2 regions of the Streptomyces sp. NPDC047022 genome follow, and region 2 is predicted to be linked to the other one. Evidence: riboswitches for the same ligand, from Rfam matches in the RefSeq annotation. Region 2 holds a riboswitch; the other holds the start of a gene.
The links. A riboswitch is a leader RNA that binds a small molecule or an ion and turns the genes downstream of it on or off. The one in region 2 is predicted to bind glycine.
Positions count from the first base shown of each region.

Region 1: it holds a riboswitch for glycine, as region 2 does, so the genes downstream of both, gcvT (glycine cleavage system aminomethyltransferase GcvT) here and gcvP (aminomethyl-transferring glycine dehydrogenase) in region 2, are expected to answer to the same signal.

Region 1 covers NZ_JBEYVV010000028.1:32,753-40,126, forward strand. The annotation lists gene ABZ845_RS24620 (hotdog fold thioesterase) at 1-192, opposite strand, end outside; gene ABZ845_RS24625 (L-serine ammonia-lyase) at 733-2,100, opposite strand; gene glyA (serine hydroxymethyltransferase) at 2,244-3,506, opposite strand; gene gcvH (glycine cleavage system protein GcvH) at 3,522-3,899, opposite strand; gene gcvT (glycine cleavage system aminomethyltransferase GcvT) at 4,031-5,149, opposite strand; glycine riboswitch at 5,299-5,399, opposite strand; gene ABZ845_RS24645 (AAA family ATPase) at 5,582-6,289, shown strand; gene ABZ845_RS24650 (enhanced serine sensitivity protein SseB) at 6,346-7,137, shown strand; gene ABZ845_RS24655 (enhanced serine sensitivity protein SseB C-terminal domain-containing protein) at 7,333-7,374, shown strand, end outside.
Region 2 covers NZ_JBEYVV010000010.1:6,353-13,726, reverse strand. The annotation lists gene gcvP (aminomethyl-transferring glycine dehydrogenase) at 1-2,479, opposite strand, end outside; glycine riboswitch at 2,657-2,752, opposite strand; gene ABZ845_RS13410 (PRC-barrel domain-containing protein) at 2,867-3,244, shown strand; gene ABZ845_RS13405 (DNA polymerase IV) at 3,288-4,691, opposite strand; gene ABZ845_RS13400 (MerR family transcriptional regulator) at 4,798-5,433, opposite strand; gene ABZ845_RS13395 (bifunctional nuclease family protein) at 5,706-6,179, opposite strand; gene ABZ845_RS13390 (MerR family transcriptional regulator) at 6,263-7,018, opposite strand; gene ABZ845_RS13385 (FHA domain-containing protein) at 7,062-7,374, opposite strand, start outside.

The DNA of each region.
Region 1 (7,374 bases), on a different contig from region 2:
CTCGACCGGCAGCGTGCCCACGACGCGGTCGGGGGTGGCTTCGACGAGCTCTACGCCCATGCGGTTGCCGAGGTGTCCGGCGGAGAACATCGACTCGAGGTCGACGCCGGCGACGGCGAAACGGCTGAGGACCTCAGGCGGGATCTTTAACCCTGTGCGCGGCGTGGTCTGCGTCTGGGTCTGGTCACCCATGGGTGCGGCTCCGATCGGCGGTGGGGTCGAGAAAGGATCGCTCGTGGGATTGTAGTTTGCACCAACTGTCCAGCGTGGCACTGTGATCGACATCTCTCCGTCGGGGAGTGCCGGCTGCGTCCGGCCGCAATGTCCCCGCGCTGGAGGTGGCGGTCGCCTTCGCGGAGGCGTGCGGCGGCGAACCGCGCCACGCGGAATACCCATGGAGATGGGCACGAGTCGACAGGTTTGAGTCGGGTGGCAGGCGCCGGCGCTCGCGTCGATTGAACGTCAACGTGATTCGTGACGTTGCCGGGCTTCACGCAGGCATGGTCGAGCTGTACCAGCTCGATGGATCGTGCTCGTATCGCGAACTGGCGAGCCGCGCCTTTGTAGTTGGCGTCTACCCGTGCGGCTGTCCCTGGCCGCGATTTCGTCCTCGCGCCCAACCGCCAACAGTGACGTTCCTCGTCGGGGACATCCCGGGGACTTCCCGCCGGGTGGGCAGGGAAGGCCCTGACGGCGCCGAAGAAGCGAACGCACAGGTCAGGGCCTGTCCCCTCAGCACTCGATGATGTTCACCGCGAGCCCGCCCCGAGCGGTCTCCTTGTACTTCACGCTCATGTCCGCCCCGGTCTCCTTCATCGTCTTGATGACCTTGTCGAGGGAGACCTTGTGGGTGCCGTCGCCGCGCATCGCCATGCGGGCCGCCGTGACGGCCTTGACCGCCGCCATGCCGTTGCGCTCGATGCACGGGATCTGGACCAGACCGCCGACGGGGTCGCAGGTCAGGCCGAGGTTGTGCTCCATGCCGATCTCGGCCGCGTTCTCGACCTGCTCCGGTGTCCCGCCCAGCACCTCCGCCAGGGCGCCCGCCGCCATCGAGCAGGCCGAGCCGACCTCGCCCTGGCAGCCGACCTCCGCGCCGGAGATGGACGCGTTCTCCTTGAACAGCATGCCGATGGCGCCAGCCGCGAGCAGGAAGCGCACGACTCCCTCCTCGTCGGCGCCCGGCACGAAGTCGATGTAGTAGTGCAGGACCGCCGGGATGATGCCCGCGGCGCCGTTCGTCGGGGCGGTGACGACGCGGCCACCCGCCGCGTTCTCCTCGTTCACGGCCATCGCGTAGAGCGTGATCCACTCCATGGCGTGGGCGAGCGGATCGCCCTCGGCGCGCAGCTGGCGGGCGGTGACGGCGGCGCGCCGACGCACCTTCAGACCGCCCGGCAGGATGCCCTCCCGCGACATGCCACGCGCGACACAGGCCCGCATGACTTCCCAGATTTCCAGGAGACCCTCGCGGATCTCCTCCTCGGTGCGCCAGGCCCGCTCGTTCTCCAGCATCAGCGAGGAGATCGAAAGACCCGTCTCCTTCGTCAGGCGCAGCAGCTCGTCGCCCGTGCGGAAGGGGTACTTCAGCACCGTGTCGTCCAGCTTGATGCGGTCCGCGCCCACCGCCTCCTCGTCGACGACGAAACCGCCGCCCACCGAGTAGTACGTCTTCGACAGCAGCTCGGCCCCGGAGGCGTCGTACGCCCACAGCGTCATGCCGTTCGCGTGGTAGGGGAGCGTCTCGCGGCGGTGCAGGACGAGGTCGTCGTCGAACGAGAACGGGATCTCGTGCTCGCCGAGCAGCCGGATCCTGCCGGAGGCCTTGATGTCCTCCACGCGCTGGTCGGCCGTCTCGACGTCGACCGTGCGCGGTGAGGCGCCCTCCAGGCCCAGCAGCACCGCCTTCGGGGTGCCGTGGCCGTGGCCGGTGGCGCCGAGCGAGCCGTACAGCTCGGCGCGTACGGAGGCGACCGGCTCCAGGAGGTCCTCGTTGCGCAGCCGGCGGGCGAACATGCGCGCCGCACGCATCGGACCGACCGTATGGGAGCTGGACGGGCCTATGCCGATCGAGAACAGGTCGAAGACCGAGATGGCCACGGTGACTCCTCAATGACAGGGTGGTGCGGGGTGGGCACCGCGCCCGGCTGGTGTGTGTCCTTCCAGTGTGCGCGGTGCCCGAGGGTGCTGCGGAAGTCCTCCGGAGACGTTCCGGAACTGCTCCGGAAACGTTTCGGAAGTGCTTACTTTCCGAGACCTGGATAGAGCGGGTGCTTGTCGGCCAGGGCCTTCACCCGGCCGCGCAGCGATTCGGCGTCGTACGACGGCTTCAGGGCCTCGGCGATCACGTCCGCGACCTCGGCGAAGTCCTCGGCCGTGAAGCCGCGGGTCGCCAGGGCGGGCGTGCCGATGCGCAGGCCCGAGGTGACCATCGGCGGACGCGGGTCGTTCGGGACGGCGTTGCGGTTGACCGTGATACCGACCTCGTGGAGCCGGTCCTCGGCCTGCTGCCCGTCAAGCTCGGAGTTGCGCAGGTCGACCAGGACCAGGTGCACGTCGGTGCCACCGGTCAGGACGTCCACGCCCACGGCCTTGGCATCGTCCTTCACCAGGCGCTCGGCGAGGATCCGCGCGCCCTCCAGCGTCCGCTGCTGCCGCTCGCGGAACTCCTCGGAGGCCGCGACCTTGAACGCCACGGCCTTGGCGGCGATCACATGCTCGAGCGGGCCGCCCTGCTGACCGGGGAAGACCGCGGAGTTGATCTTCTTGGCCAGCTCGGCGGTCGAAAGGATCACACCGCCGCGCGGGCCGCCCAGCGTCTTGTGGGTGGTGGTCGTGACCACATGGGCGTGCGGCACCGGGTTCGGGTGCAGGCCCGCGGCCACGAGGCCGGCGAAGTGCGCCATGTCGACCATCAGGTAGGCGCCGACCCCGTCCGCGACCCGGCGGAAGGCGGCGAAGTCCAGCTGACGGGGGTAGGCCGACCAGCCCGCGACGATCAGCTTGGGCTGGTGCTCCTTGGCGAGGCGCTCCACCTCGTCCATGTCGACCACACCGTCTTCGCCGACGTGGTAGGCGACCACGTTGTAGAGCTTGCCGGAGAAGTTGATCTTCATTCCATGGGTCAGGTGCCCGCCGTGCGCGAGGTTGAGACCCATGATCGTGTCGCCGGGCTTGAGCAGCGCGAACATCGCGGCGGCGTTGGCCTGCGCGCCCGAGTGCGGCTGGACGTTGGCGTGCTCGGCGCCGAAGAGCTCCTTGATGCGGTCGATGGCGATCTGCTCGACCACGTCGACGTGCTCACAGCCGCCGTAGTAGCGGCGGCCCGGGTAGCCCTCGGCGTACTTGTTGGTCAGGACCGAGCCCTGGGCCTCCATGACCGCGACCGGAGCGAAGTTCTCCGAGGCGATCATCTCGAGGGTGGACTGCTGGCGGTGCAGCTCGGCGTCGACGGCGGCGGCGACGTCCGGGTCGAGCTCATGCAGGGGCGTGTTCAGAAGCGACATGGGTGCTACGACTCCTCAGCCCGCGATGTGGGCGTCGTACTCGTCGGCGGAGAGCAGGTCGGAGGGCTCGTCCGTGACCCGCACCTTGAACAGCCAGCCGCCCTCGAAGGGGGCGGAGTTCACCAGCGACGGGTCGTCCACGACGTCCTGGTTGACCGCGGTGATCTCGCCGGTGACCGGGGAGTAGAGGTCGCTGACCGACTTGGTCGACTCCAGCTCGCCGCAGGTCTCGCCCGCGGTCACGGTGTCACCGACCTCCGGAAGCTGGACGAACACGACGTCGCCGAGCGCGTTGGCCGCGTGCTCGGTGATGCCGACCGTCGAGACGCCGCCCTCGGCGTCCGACAGCCACTCGTGCTCCTTGCTGTAGCGAAGCTGCTGGGGGTTGTTCATGGCCTGAATTCTCCTGTACGCGGTCAGTGCTGGTGATACGGGTGACTGAACGGGTGACTTCTCGAGGCGCCCGGAAGCCGTGAGGACATGCGCGGACACGCGCGGCGCCGCATCCGGCCCGGGCTCAGTGTCTACTTCTGGCGCTTGTAGAACGGCAGCGCCACGACCTCGTACGGCTCGTGGCTGCCCCGGATGTCCACGCCGACCCCGGACGTGCCGGGCGCGGCGTGCGCGGCGTCGACATAGGCCATCGCGATCGGCTTGCCCAGCGTGGGGGAAGGGGCGCCGGAGGTGACCTCGCCGATCACCTCGCCGCCGAAGACGACCGTGTACCCGGCGCGCGGGACGCGGCGGCCCTCGGCGACCAGGCCGACCAGGACGCGCGGCGGGTTCTTCTCGGCGCGCCCGGCGGCCTCGAGGAGCGCGGCGCGCCCCACGAAGTCGCCCTCCTTCTCGAACTTCACGACCCGGCCGAGACCGGCGTCGAAGGGAGTCAGGGACGTGGTCAGCTCATGCCCGTACAGCGGCATGCCCGCCTCCAGGCGCAGAGTGTCCCGGCAGGACAGGCCGCAGGGAGTGAGGCCGACGGGCTCGCCCGCCTCGGTCAGCGCCTGCCACAGCTTCTCGGCGTGCTCGGGCGCCACGAACAGCTCGAAGCCGTCCTCGCCCGTGTAGCCGGTGCGAGCGATGAGCGCCGGGACCCCGGCCACCGTGCCGGGCAGACCCGCGTAGTACTTCAGGCCGTCCAGATCGGCGTCGGTCAGGGACTTCAGGATGCCGGGGGACTCGGGGCCCTGGACGGCGATCAGCGCGTACGCGTCGCGGTCGTCGCGCACCTCGGCGTCGAAGCCGGCTGAGCGCTCCATGAGAGCGTCCAGCACCACCTGGGCGTTGGAGGCGTTGGCGACGACCATGTACTCCTGCTCGGCGAGCCGGTACACGATCAGGTCGTCCAGGATCCCGCCGTCCTCCTGGCAGATCATGGTGTAGCGGGCGCGGCCGGTGCCGATGGAGGAGATGTTGCCGACCAGGGCGTGGTCGAGGAGCCGGTTCGCCTCGGGACCGGTCACGGTGATCTCGCCCATGTGCGAGAGGTCGAAGAGACCGGCCTTCGTGCGGACGGCGACGTGCTCGTCGCGCTCCGAGCCGTAGCGCAGGGGCATGTCCCAGCCTGCGAAGTCGGTCATCGTGGCGCCCAGCGAACGATGCACGGCATCGAGCGCGGTGAGACGCAGGGGGCTGCTGCTCATCGGATGTGCTCCAAGGCATGGGGAAGGGCGAGGTCGTTCCTCCCCATCTGTCATCGGAACCTGAGAGGTTCGCCATGACTCCCGTGGTCCTGGGTCATGGCTTGCACCTTGGGTGGAGCCGCGAAAGGCGGCCCGCTTTCCAGATGTGCCTCGCCCGCGCGGTATCGGGGCCTGAGAGATTCAAGGGAGGGACTTGCTCCTTCGGCGCCCGGGCACGCAGACGTACCCGGAACTCTCCCGCGCGGATTCAAGCGGCCGGTATGCAGTTGGCGCGCACATCATTGCATGCCCCGCCCGAATGGCGGCAGGCCGGATCGGTTACCGGTCCCTGGCGGTACGGGGACGACATCGCGATACCTTTTCATTACCTTCTCTTTACACTCGGTGGGGAGGGACCTCCCGACCCACGGCCATGGGGAGGCAGGGGAGGCGATGACGGTGGACAGGAACATGGCATGCGCCGCGGCTTCAGGCCTCGCGGTGCCCGGACAAGCCGGAGCTGTGCCCCGGGAGGGCCGCGGCCCCCGGCGGCCGGCTCATGTCCGCGATCTGCGCGACCGCGCGGGCCTGAGCCCCAAGACGCTGACCTTCGGCGCCAGAGACCTCGTCGTGGTCTCGGGCCTGCCGGGCAGCGGCAAGTCCACGCTGATGCGGCGCGCCGTGCTGGGCGCCAGGGTCGACTCTCAGGACACCCGCGACCGCTGGGACGCGCGTCTGGCCCGGACCCTTCCGTTCCTTCCGTACGCCGTCTACCGCCCCTTCGTCCGCCTCGCGCACTACGCGGGTCTCGGACGCGCCCTGCGCACAGGGCAGGGAATCGTCGTGCACGACTGCGGTGCCCAGCGCTGGGTGCGCGGCTGGCTCGCGTGGGCGGCCCGGCGCCGCGGCGGCACCCTCCATCTCCTTCTGCTCGACGTCGGCGAGGGCACGGCCCTGAACGGCCAACGCCGCAGAGGCCGTGGCGTCTCGCGGTACGCGTTCCTGCGGCACCGCAGGGCCACCCACCGTCTGCTGCGCTCCATGGAACAGGGCCGGCTGCCCGGGGGCTGCGGCTCGGCGGTGCTCCTGGACCGGGACGCCGCCGACGTCCTGCGGCGCATCGACTTCGCGGGCAGGCGGGACATTCCCAGCATGCCCTAGCCTTTTCGGGCACAGCACAAGGCGACCAGCAGCAGTTCTGAGCAGGCGGTAGGCAGATGGACATCCCGGCGGACCTTCCCGCGGACTTCCCCGCACACGCACACCCGCATCCGCACGGCGGATGGCCCGGCAACGAGCTGGAGGAGGTGCTCTCCGCCGCGCTCGGAGTGCCCTCGGCCGCCGGCCGGATCATCGAGGTCCTCGGCCGCAGCTTCGTCTGGGTACCCCTGCCGCAGGGCGGCGGCCCGCACAGCGGCCCCCTCGACCTGCCCGCGGTGGAGATCGCGGGCCAGGCCTATGTGCCGGTGTTCAGCTCGGAGGAGCAGTTCCGCCAGGTCGTCGGCAACCACATGTCCTACACCATTGCGCCCGCCGCCGAGTTCGCGCGCGGGCTGCCCCCGCAGGTCGGCATCGCGGTCAACCCGGACGGCGTGGTGGGCGTGCCGCTGCCGCCCGAGGCCGTGGCCGAGCTGTGCCGCGCGGGGCGCACCGAGCTGGACGGGCCGGCGAGCGGGGGCCGGGTCCGGCTCTTCGAACCCGACTGGCAGGACGACCCCGTGGACTTCCTCGCCGCCGCGTCGGCCGAGTTGGCCGCGACCGGAGTGGTGCTCAGCGCGCGCCGCTGCCTGGCCGCGGTCGAGACCGCCGAGCCGGTGATGTTCATAGGAGTCGAGCTCTCCTCCTGGGAGGCCGACGCCCGCGCACTCTCCCTGGACGCGCTCGGCCGGGCCCTCGCCGAGGTGCCGGTGTCGACGCCCGTGAACATGGTGTTCCTGGACGTGGCCCAGGACCCGGTGTGCGACTGGCTGCGGGATACGGTGCGGCCCTTCTACCAGCACGGTTACTGACAGGGCCACGGAGACGGTCACCGGCACGGCCGAAGAACCGTCCGTGCGGTATCCGGCGGTGCCCGGACGCCGGAGGGTGGCGCGCGTCAAGTTGCTGTCAGGATGGCGCCTTAACCTGGTTTCATGGCCGGAGCGGGAGAAGCCCGCGCCGGGGTCGTCGGTGTCGTCAGGTACGTCGTGAAGGGGCGGTAGAGGGTGAGCGCGTCGGGCACGGCCTCGACCGGGCAGGTCGAGCAC
Region 2 (7,374 bases):
TCGCCTTGGTCAGCGGGCGCAGATCGATGATGCACTCGTGCGCCACCAGGCCGCCGGGACCGGTGTAGAGCACCGGGTAGTGCGGTTCGAGGCGCTTGGCGATGTAGTTGGCGGACAGCACGGCCGTCTGCGTGGCGGCCTTGAGTCCCTCACCGCCCATGAGCCGGACGTACGCCCAGGAGATCGGCAGGATGCCTGCGGAGCCCCACGGAGCCGCCGAGATCGGTCCGACGCCGGTCTCGGGACCGGCCGCGGGCTGCAGCGGGTGGTTCGGCAGGTACGGCGCGAGGTGCGCGCGCACACCGACCGGGCCGACGCCCGGACCGCCTCCGCCGTGCGGGATGCAGAACGTCTTGTGCAGGTTGAGGTGCGAGACGTCGCCGCCGAAGTGACCCGGCTCGGCGAGACCGACCAGCGCGTTGAGGTTGGCGCCGTCGACGTACACCTGGCCGCCGGCCTCATGGACGGCCGCGCAGATGTCGGCGACGTGCTCCTCGAACACACCGTGCGTGGACGGGTACGTGATCATCAGTACGGAGAGCTCGTCGCGGTACTGCTCGATCTTGGCCCGCAGGTCCTCGACGTCGATCTCGCCGTCGCCCGCGGTCTTCACGACGACGACCTTCATGCCGGCCATCACGGCGCTCGCGGCGTTGGTGCCGTGCGCGGAGGACGGGATGAGGCAGACCGTGCGCTGCTCGTCGCCGTTGGCGCGGTGGTAGCCGCGCACGGCCAGCAGACCGGCCAGCTCACCCTGGGAACCGGCGTTGGGCTGGAGCGAGACCTTGTCGTAGCCGGTGACCTCGGCGAGCTGCTCCTCCAGCTCACGGATCAGGGTGAGATAGCCCTGCACCTGCTCGGCGGGCGCGAAGGGGTGCAGCTGCCCGAACTCCGGCCAGGTGACCGGCTCCATCTCGGTGGTCGCGTTGAGCTTCATGGTGCAGGAGCCCAGCGGGATCATGCCGCGGTCGAGCGCGTAGTCCCGGTCCGCCAGCCGGCGCAGATAGCGCAGCATCGCGGTCTCGGAACGGTGCGCCTGGAACACCGGGTGCATGAGGTAGTCGTCGGTGCGCAGCAGGGTCCCCGGGAGCGCGTCCGCGGCGCTCGCGTCCAGTGCCTCGACGTCGGCCTCGACTCCGAAGGCGGTCCACACGGCACCCAGCTGGGCGCGGCCGGTCGTCTCGTCGCAGGCGATGCAGACGTGGTCGGCGTCGACGAGGCGCAGGTTGACGCCGCGCTCGCGTGCCGTGGCGACGACCGTCTCGGCGCGGCCGGGCACCCGCACGGTGAGGGTGTCGAAGTAGGCGCCGTGGACGACCTCGACCCCGCCGGCCGTGAGACCCGCGGCCAGGATCGTGGCGTACCGGTGGGTACGGCGTGCGATGGCCCGCAGTCCCTCGGGGCCGTGGTAGACGGCGTACATGCCGGCCATCACGGCGAGCAGCACCTGGGCGGTGCAGATGTTGCTCGTCGCCTTCTCGCGGCGGATGTGCTGCTCGCGCGTCTGCAGGGCGAGGCGGTACGCCTTGTGGCCGTCCGCGTCCACGGAGACGCCCACGAGGCGGCCGGGCAGGCTGCGGGCGAACTTCTCCTGCACCGCCATGTAACCGGCGTGCGGTCCGCCGAAGCCCATGGGCACGCCGAAGCGCTGCGTCGTACCGACGGCGATGTCGGCGCCCAGCTCGCCCGGCGAGGTCATGAGCGTCAGGGCGAGCAGGTCGGCGGCGACGGTGACGACCGCGCCCAGCTCGTGGGCCTGGTCGATGACCGGCTTGATGTCGCGCACGGCCCCGGAGGCGCCCGGGTACTGGATCAGTACGCCGTTGATCTCCCGCTCGGCGACGTCGGCCGGGATGCCTTCGCTGAGGTCGGCGACGACGACCTCGACGCCGGTGGGCTCGGCGCGGGTCTCGATCACGGCGATCGTCTGGGGCAGCGCGTCGGCGTCGACCAGGAACAGGCCCTTCTTGTTGCGGCCCATGCGCCGCGACAGCGCCATGGCCTCGGCGGCCGCCGTGCCCTCGTCGAGCAGGGAGGCGCCGGAGGTCGGCAGGCCGGTGAGGTCGGCGACCACGGTCTGGAAGTTCAGCAGGGCCTCGAGGCGCCCCTGGGAGATCTCCGGCTGGTAGGGCGTGTACGCGGTGTACCAGGCCGGGTTCTCCATCACGTTGCGCAGGATCACCGGCGGCGTGAAGGTCCCGTAGTAGCCGAGGCCGATCATGGAGTCGAGGACCTGGTTGCGGTCGGCGAGGGAGCGCAGTTCGGCCAGCACCTCGGCCTCGGTGCGCGCGCCCGGCAGATCCAGGGCGTCGGCGCTCTTGATCACGTCCGGGACGGCGGCGGCCGTGAGTTCGTCGAGGGAGCCATAGCCGATGTGCGCGAGCATCTTGGCGCGCGCCTCGTAGTCAGGACCGATGTGGCGGCGCTCGAAGGGGGTCCCCCGTTCGAGCTCGGAGAGCGGGATGCGGTGGGCGGTCATTGCGGGGGCCTCCTGGTCAGACACGACCTTCGAGGGGCACCACGGCGTGGGTACCCCGACGGCCTCCCCCTCTGTCATCTCAACCTGAGAGCTTCACCGGTCCGCCCCAGGGCGCTCCGGTTTTCACCGTCGGTGAGAGCGGATGCCAATGGCATCCGCTCTGCTTTCCAGAGTGACCTCGTCCGTGCGGTACGTGTGCCTGAGAGATTCCGGGGAGGGTTTGCTCCTTCGGCGCCTCCGGTTCGCTCCGAAGGACTCTCCCGCACGGGGTCATCAGCCGTCTGCCAGCGTACCAGCGGGTGCAATCAGGGAGCCCTCGAGTGGCCGCCTTGACGAATGTGCTCTTTTGTAGTGGTTGTGAATGAGTTGCGACCAGTTGGAGGGACCGTGAAGACCGATATCGATCCGCGGAATCTGATCGGCCGCAAGGCGTTCGACCGCAACGGCAACAAGATAGGCACAGTCGACGAGGTCTATCTCGACGACGCGACCGGAGTACCGGAGTGGGCGGCCATACGAACGGGTCTGTTCAGCCGGGACGCGTTCGTTCCGCTGGAGCCCAGTGAGGTGGTCGAGGGAGCGCTCTACGTCCCCTTCGAACGCGCCTTGATCAAGGATGCCCCCGACTTCGGCGTCGGACGCCATCTGTCCCCCGAACAGGAACTGCAGCTCTACCACCACTATGGGCTCGACGTGGCCACACCCGCTCCTTCACCGGACCGGGACCGGGACTTCGGGCATCTGGCCGGGTCGGACGAGGCGTGACGTTGCGCCGTCACCCTGCCGTACTCCTCGGTCACGCGCCTCATCAGGACACCGTGCCCGACGGTGCCGCCCGCGGGTCCGCGGCCTCGGGTCTCAGCGGTACCAGGGGAAGCGGATCAGCCGGTTCCAGCAGGGGATCGTCGGTGCGGAGCGTACGGACACGCCCCGGCGGTGAATCGGGGGTCTCGAAGCGAACGGTCACCCTGCCGAGGCCACTGCCCTGCACCCATCCGTGCCCGTACTCGCTGTGCCGGACGTCCTGGCCCGCACGCCAGACGTGCTCCGGCGCCGTCGCCGGCTCGTCCTGCGTGATCCCCGCCGCCGGCTCCTGCGCCGGCTCCTCGTGCTCTTCGTCAGCCGTGTCCCCCGCGGCGAGCCGCGCCTGGGCGAAGAGGTCCTCCTGCGTGTAGTCGGCGAGCCCGCTGACACCGACGCCCAGCAGCCGCACGCCACCGGTCGTGTCCACCGAATCCAGCAGCCTCGCCGCTGCCTCCTTCACCACCGCCGGGTCGTCGGTGGGCCCGCGCAGCGTCTCGGAGCGGGTCAGCGTCGAGAAGTCGTATCGGCGGACCTTCAGCACGATGGTCCGCCCCGACAGGCCGGCGTCCCGCAGCCTGCGCACACACCGGTCCGCGAGACGCTGCACCTCCACGCCGACCCGCACCCGGTCATGGATGTCGACGTCGTACGTGTCCTCGACGGACACCGACTTGGCCTCACGCTCGGCCACCACCGGCCGCTCGTCATGGGCCAGCGCCATCGCGTACAGCGCGTGCCCATGGGCCTTGCCCAGAAGCCGTACGAGTTCGTCCTCGCCCGCCTCGGCGATCTCGTCGACCGTGGTGATCCCGGCCCGCCGCAGATGGTCCCCGGTGGCGGGGCCGACCCCGGGGAGCGTGCGCACCGGCATCGGGCCGAGAAGCGCTCGCTCGGTACCCGGGCGTATCACCACGAGCCCGTCCGGCTTGGCCTGCTCGGAGGCGATCTTGGCGAGCATCTTGGAGGCGGCGAGGCCCACGGAGCCGGTCAGCCCGGTGACGGACCGGATGTCCGCGCGCAGCCTCACGCCCGTCAGCCGTGCCGATTGCTCGTCCCAGGCCACTCCCCCGGCCTCGAGGTCCACGAACGCCTCGTCCAGGCTCAGCGGCTCCACCAGCGGGGACAGAGCCCGCAGCAGGCCCATCACCCGCTCGCTGACCTCCCGGTAGAGCCCGAAGCGAGGCACCAGATAGGCGGCGTTCGGCGCCAGCCTGCGGGCCTGGGCCATGGGCATGGCCGAGTGCACCCCGAAGACCCGGGCCTCGTACGACGCCGTGGCCACCACTCCGCGCGGTCCGAGCCCGCCCACGACGACGGCCTTCCCGCGCAGGCTCGGCTTGGATGCCTGCTCCGCCGAGGCGTAGAAGGCATCCATGTCGAGATGCAGGATGGTGGGCGCGGACCTCACATGTCCGATGCTGCCCTATGCCACTGACAACGCGGCACGGCGGCAGCGTCGCCGCAGCCCGCGTGCCGCGCGGCAGTGGCTCGCGGCCCGCATGCCGGGCCGCGCCTCACACGGCGCGGTTGCGTCGCCGTGCCAGCTCGTCCGCCGGATTGTTGCCGACGATGGTCTCGCCCGTGTCCACGCGTTCCCCGTGCAGCTGGGACAGCGCGGCCTCCACGTCACGCCACACGACCCCGACGGCGATGCCGAAGATGCCCTGCCCGCCCTGGAGCAGGGCGTGGACCTCGTCCGGTGACGTGCATTCGTACACCGTCGCGCCGTCGCTCATCAGCGTCATCCGCTCCAGGTCGCGGAAGCCGCGCTCTCTGAGGTGCTGGACGGCGGTACGGATGTTCTGCAGTGACACACCCGTGTCCAGGAACCGTTTGACGACCTTCAGGACGACGACGTCCCGGAAGCTGTACAGCCGCTGCGTCCCCGACCCGTAGGCGGGGCGCACGCTCGGTTCCACGAGCCCCGTCCTCGCCCAGTAGTCCAGCTGGCGGTAGGTGATGCCCGCCGCGGCACACGCCGTGGGACCGCGATAGCCGATCTGGTCGAAAGCCGCGTCTCCGTCGCCCGGCACGGCCACGGGCCGCCGAGGGCCGGAGCCGGTCGCGCCGCCATGAAGCGGGTGCGGGCCGTTCTCCCCCAGACTGCGTCCAGGGGCTCCCCCCGCCGTGCCGCCGCCGCTCATTCTCACGCCGACCTCCGTCCTTGAACTGCCTTCTCGACGGTAGGCAGTCACCAGGGGTGCGTCAACGATCGCCACACTCGGCACGCCGAGTGATAATCACCCTAAGGGTGGTTTCCCGTGCCCATCCGCGGGGAAAGGCTAGCCGAATGCTCTGGCAGCGGTCCTTCAGACGCTCGCAGTGGCCCCCGGCAAGTGCCCGTCCGTGCATTCTTCACCCGCTGTACCGTCGCGTGCTCCGTCGGTATGGCTGAGGCTTCCGATATCGCCCCCCTGGGCCGTCACTGACTGCTGGTGCCGAAGTCCTCGGGCGAGATCTGGTCGAGGAACTCGCGGAACTTCTCGACCTCGTCCTCCTGCTCGTCGGGGATCGCGATGCCCGCGTCGTCGAGGACGCCTTCGCTGCCGTAGATCGGCGTGCCGGTACGCAGAGCAAGCGCTATGGCGTCGGACGGGCGGGCGCTCACCTCGACGCCGCTCGCGAAGACCAGCTCCGCGTAGAAGACGCCTTCCCGCAGGTCCGTGATGCGTACTTCCGTGAGCTCCTGGCCGACCGCCTCCAGCACGTCCTTGAACAGGTCGTGGGTCAGCGGTCGCGCGGGGGCCATGCCCTGCTGGGCGAAGGCGATGGCGGTCGCCTCCCCGGGGCCGATCCAGATGGGGAGGTAGCGGTCGCCTCCCACTTCACGCAGGAGCACGATCGGCTGGTTGGAGGGCATCTCGACCCGGACACCTACGACATCGAGCTCGTTCACACAGCAACCCTAGGCCGTGCCCGGGACGTTTGGGTAGTCGGGCACCGAACGGCCGACCTGTCCGCCCACGGCGAACACCTCTCTCAGGACAGCCGAAGTCCGAGAGCGGACTGCACCAGGGCGGCGTGCAGCTTCACCGCGAGCCCCGCCAGCTCCCTCGTACGGGCCTCGGCGTGTGCCCTGGTCTGTGGATTGCGGTGCAGCCTGAGCGGGGCCACCACCTGATCCACCAGACCCGCCTCACGGTCCGCGGCGGCCTTCATCACCCGCAGATGGCGTGGCTCGATCCCATGCCGTCCCAGTTCGGCCACCAGAGTGGCCACGGTGACCGTCTCCGCGTCATACCCACCGCCGGGCAGCGGCACGACGAGCCCGTACGACTCCCACTCCTCGAGGTGCTCCGCACTGATCCCGGTGGCCGCGAGCAGCTCCTCACGGGCGAGCCGCGATCCCGTGCCCGCCTCGGACTCGCCGAGGACGTCGCCGAACCCTTCGGCCTCGCTCCCGTCACGCGGACGGCCCAAGGTCGGCAGCCGTACGTCCTCGCCCCGCTCCACGGCGTCGAGGTACTCACGGATGACCTTCAGCGGCAGGTAGTGGTCCCTCTGCATCCTCAGCACCTGGGCGAGGCGTTCGACGTCCCGTGCGCTGAACTTGCGATACCCCGCGGGGGTGCGCTGCGGCTCGATGAGCCCCTCGGTCTCCAGAAAACGGATCTTGGAGATGGTGACCTCGGGGAACTCCTCGCGCAGCACGTTCAGCACGGTGCCGATACTCATCAGCCCGCCGTCCGCTGCGGCGGTGCCACTGTCGGCACCGCCGCTCGGTGTGTGAAGCATGGGGCCTTCCCTGGGGTCTCCCCGGACGGAGTCTGGGGGAGGGTCAGATACTCCGCTGACTCGCGTAGAAGACCAGCCTGTACTTGCCGATCTGGACCTCGTCGCCGTTGGTGAGCGCGACCTGGTCGATGCGCTCACGGTTGACATACGTGCCGTTGAGGCTGCCGACATCGGCGACCGTGAAGGATCCGTCCGGGCTACGGCGGAACTCCACATGCCGACGCGAGACAGTCACATCATCCAGGAAGATGTCGCTCTGCGGATGACGCCCCGCCGTGGTCAGCTCACCGTCGAGCAGAAAGCGGCTGCCCGAGTTGGGACCGCGGCGCACCACCAGCAGCGCCGAGCCGAGCGGC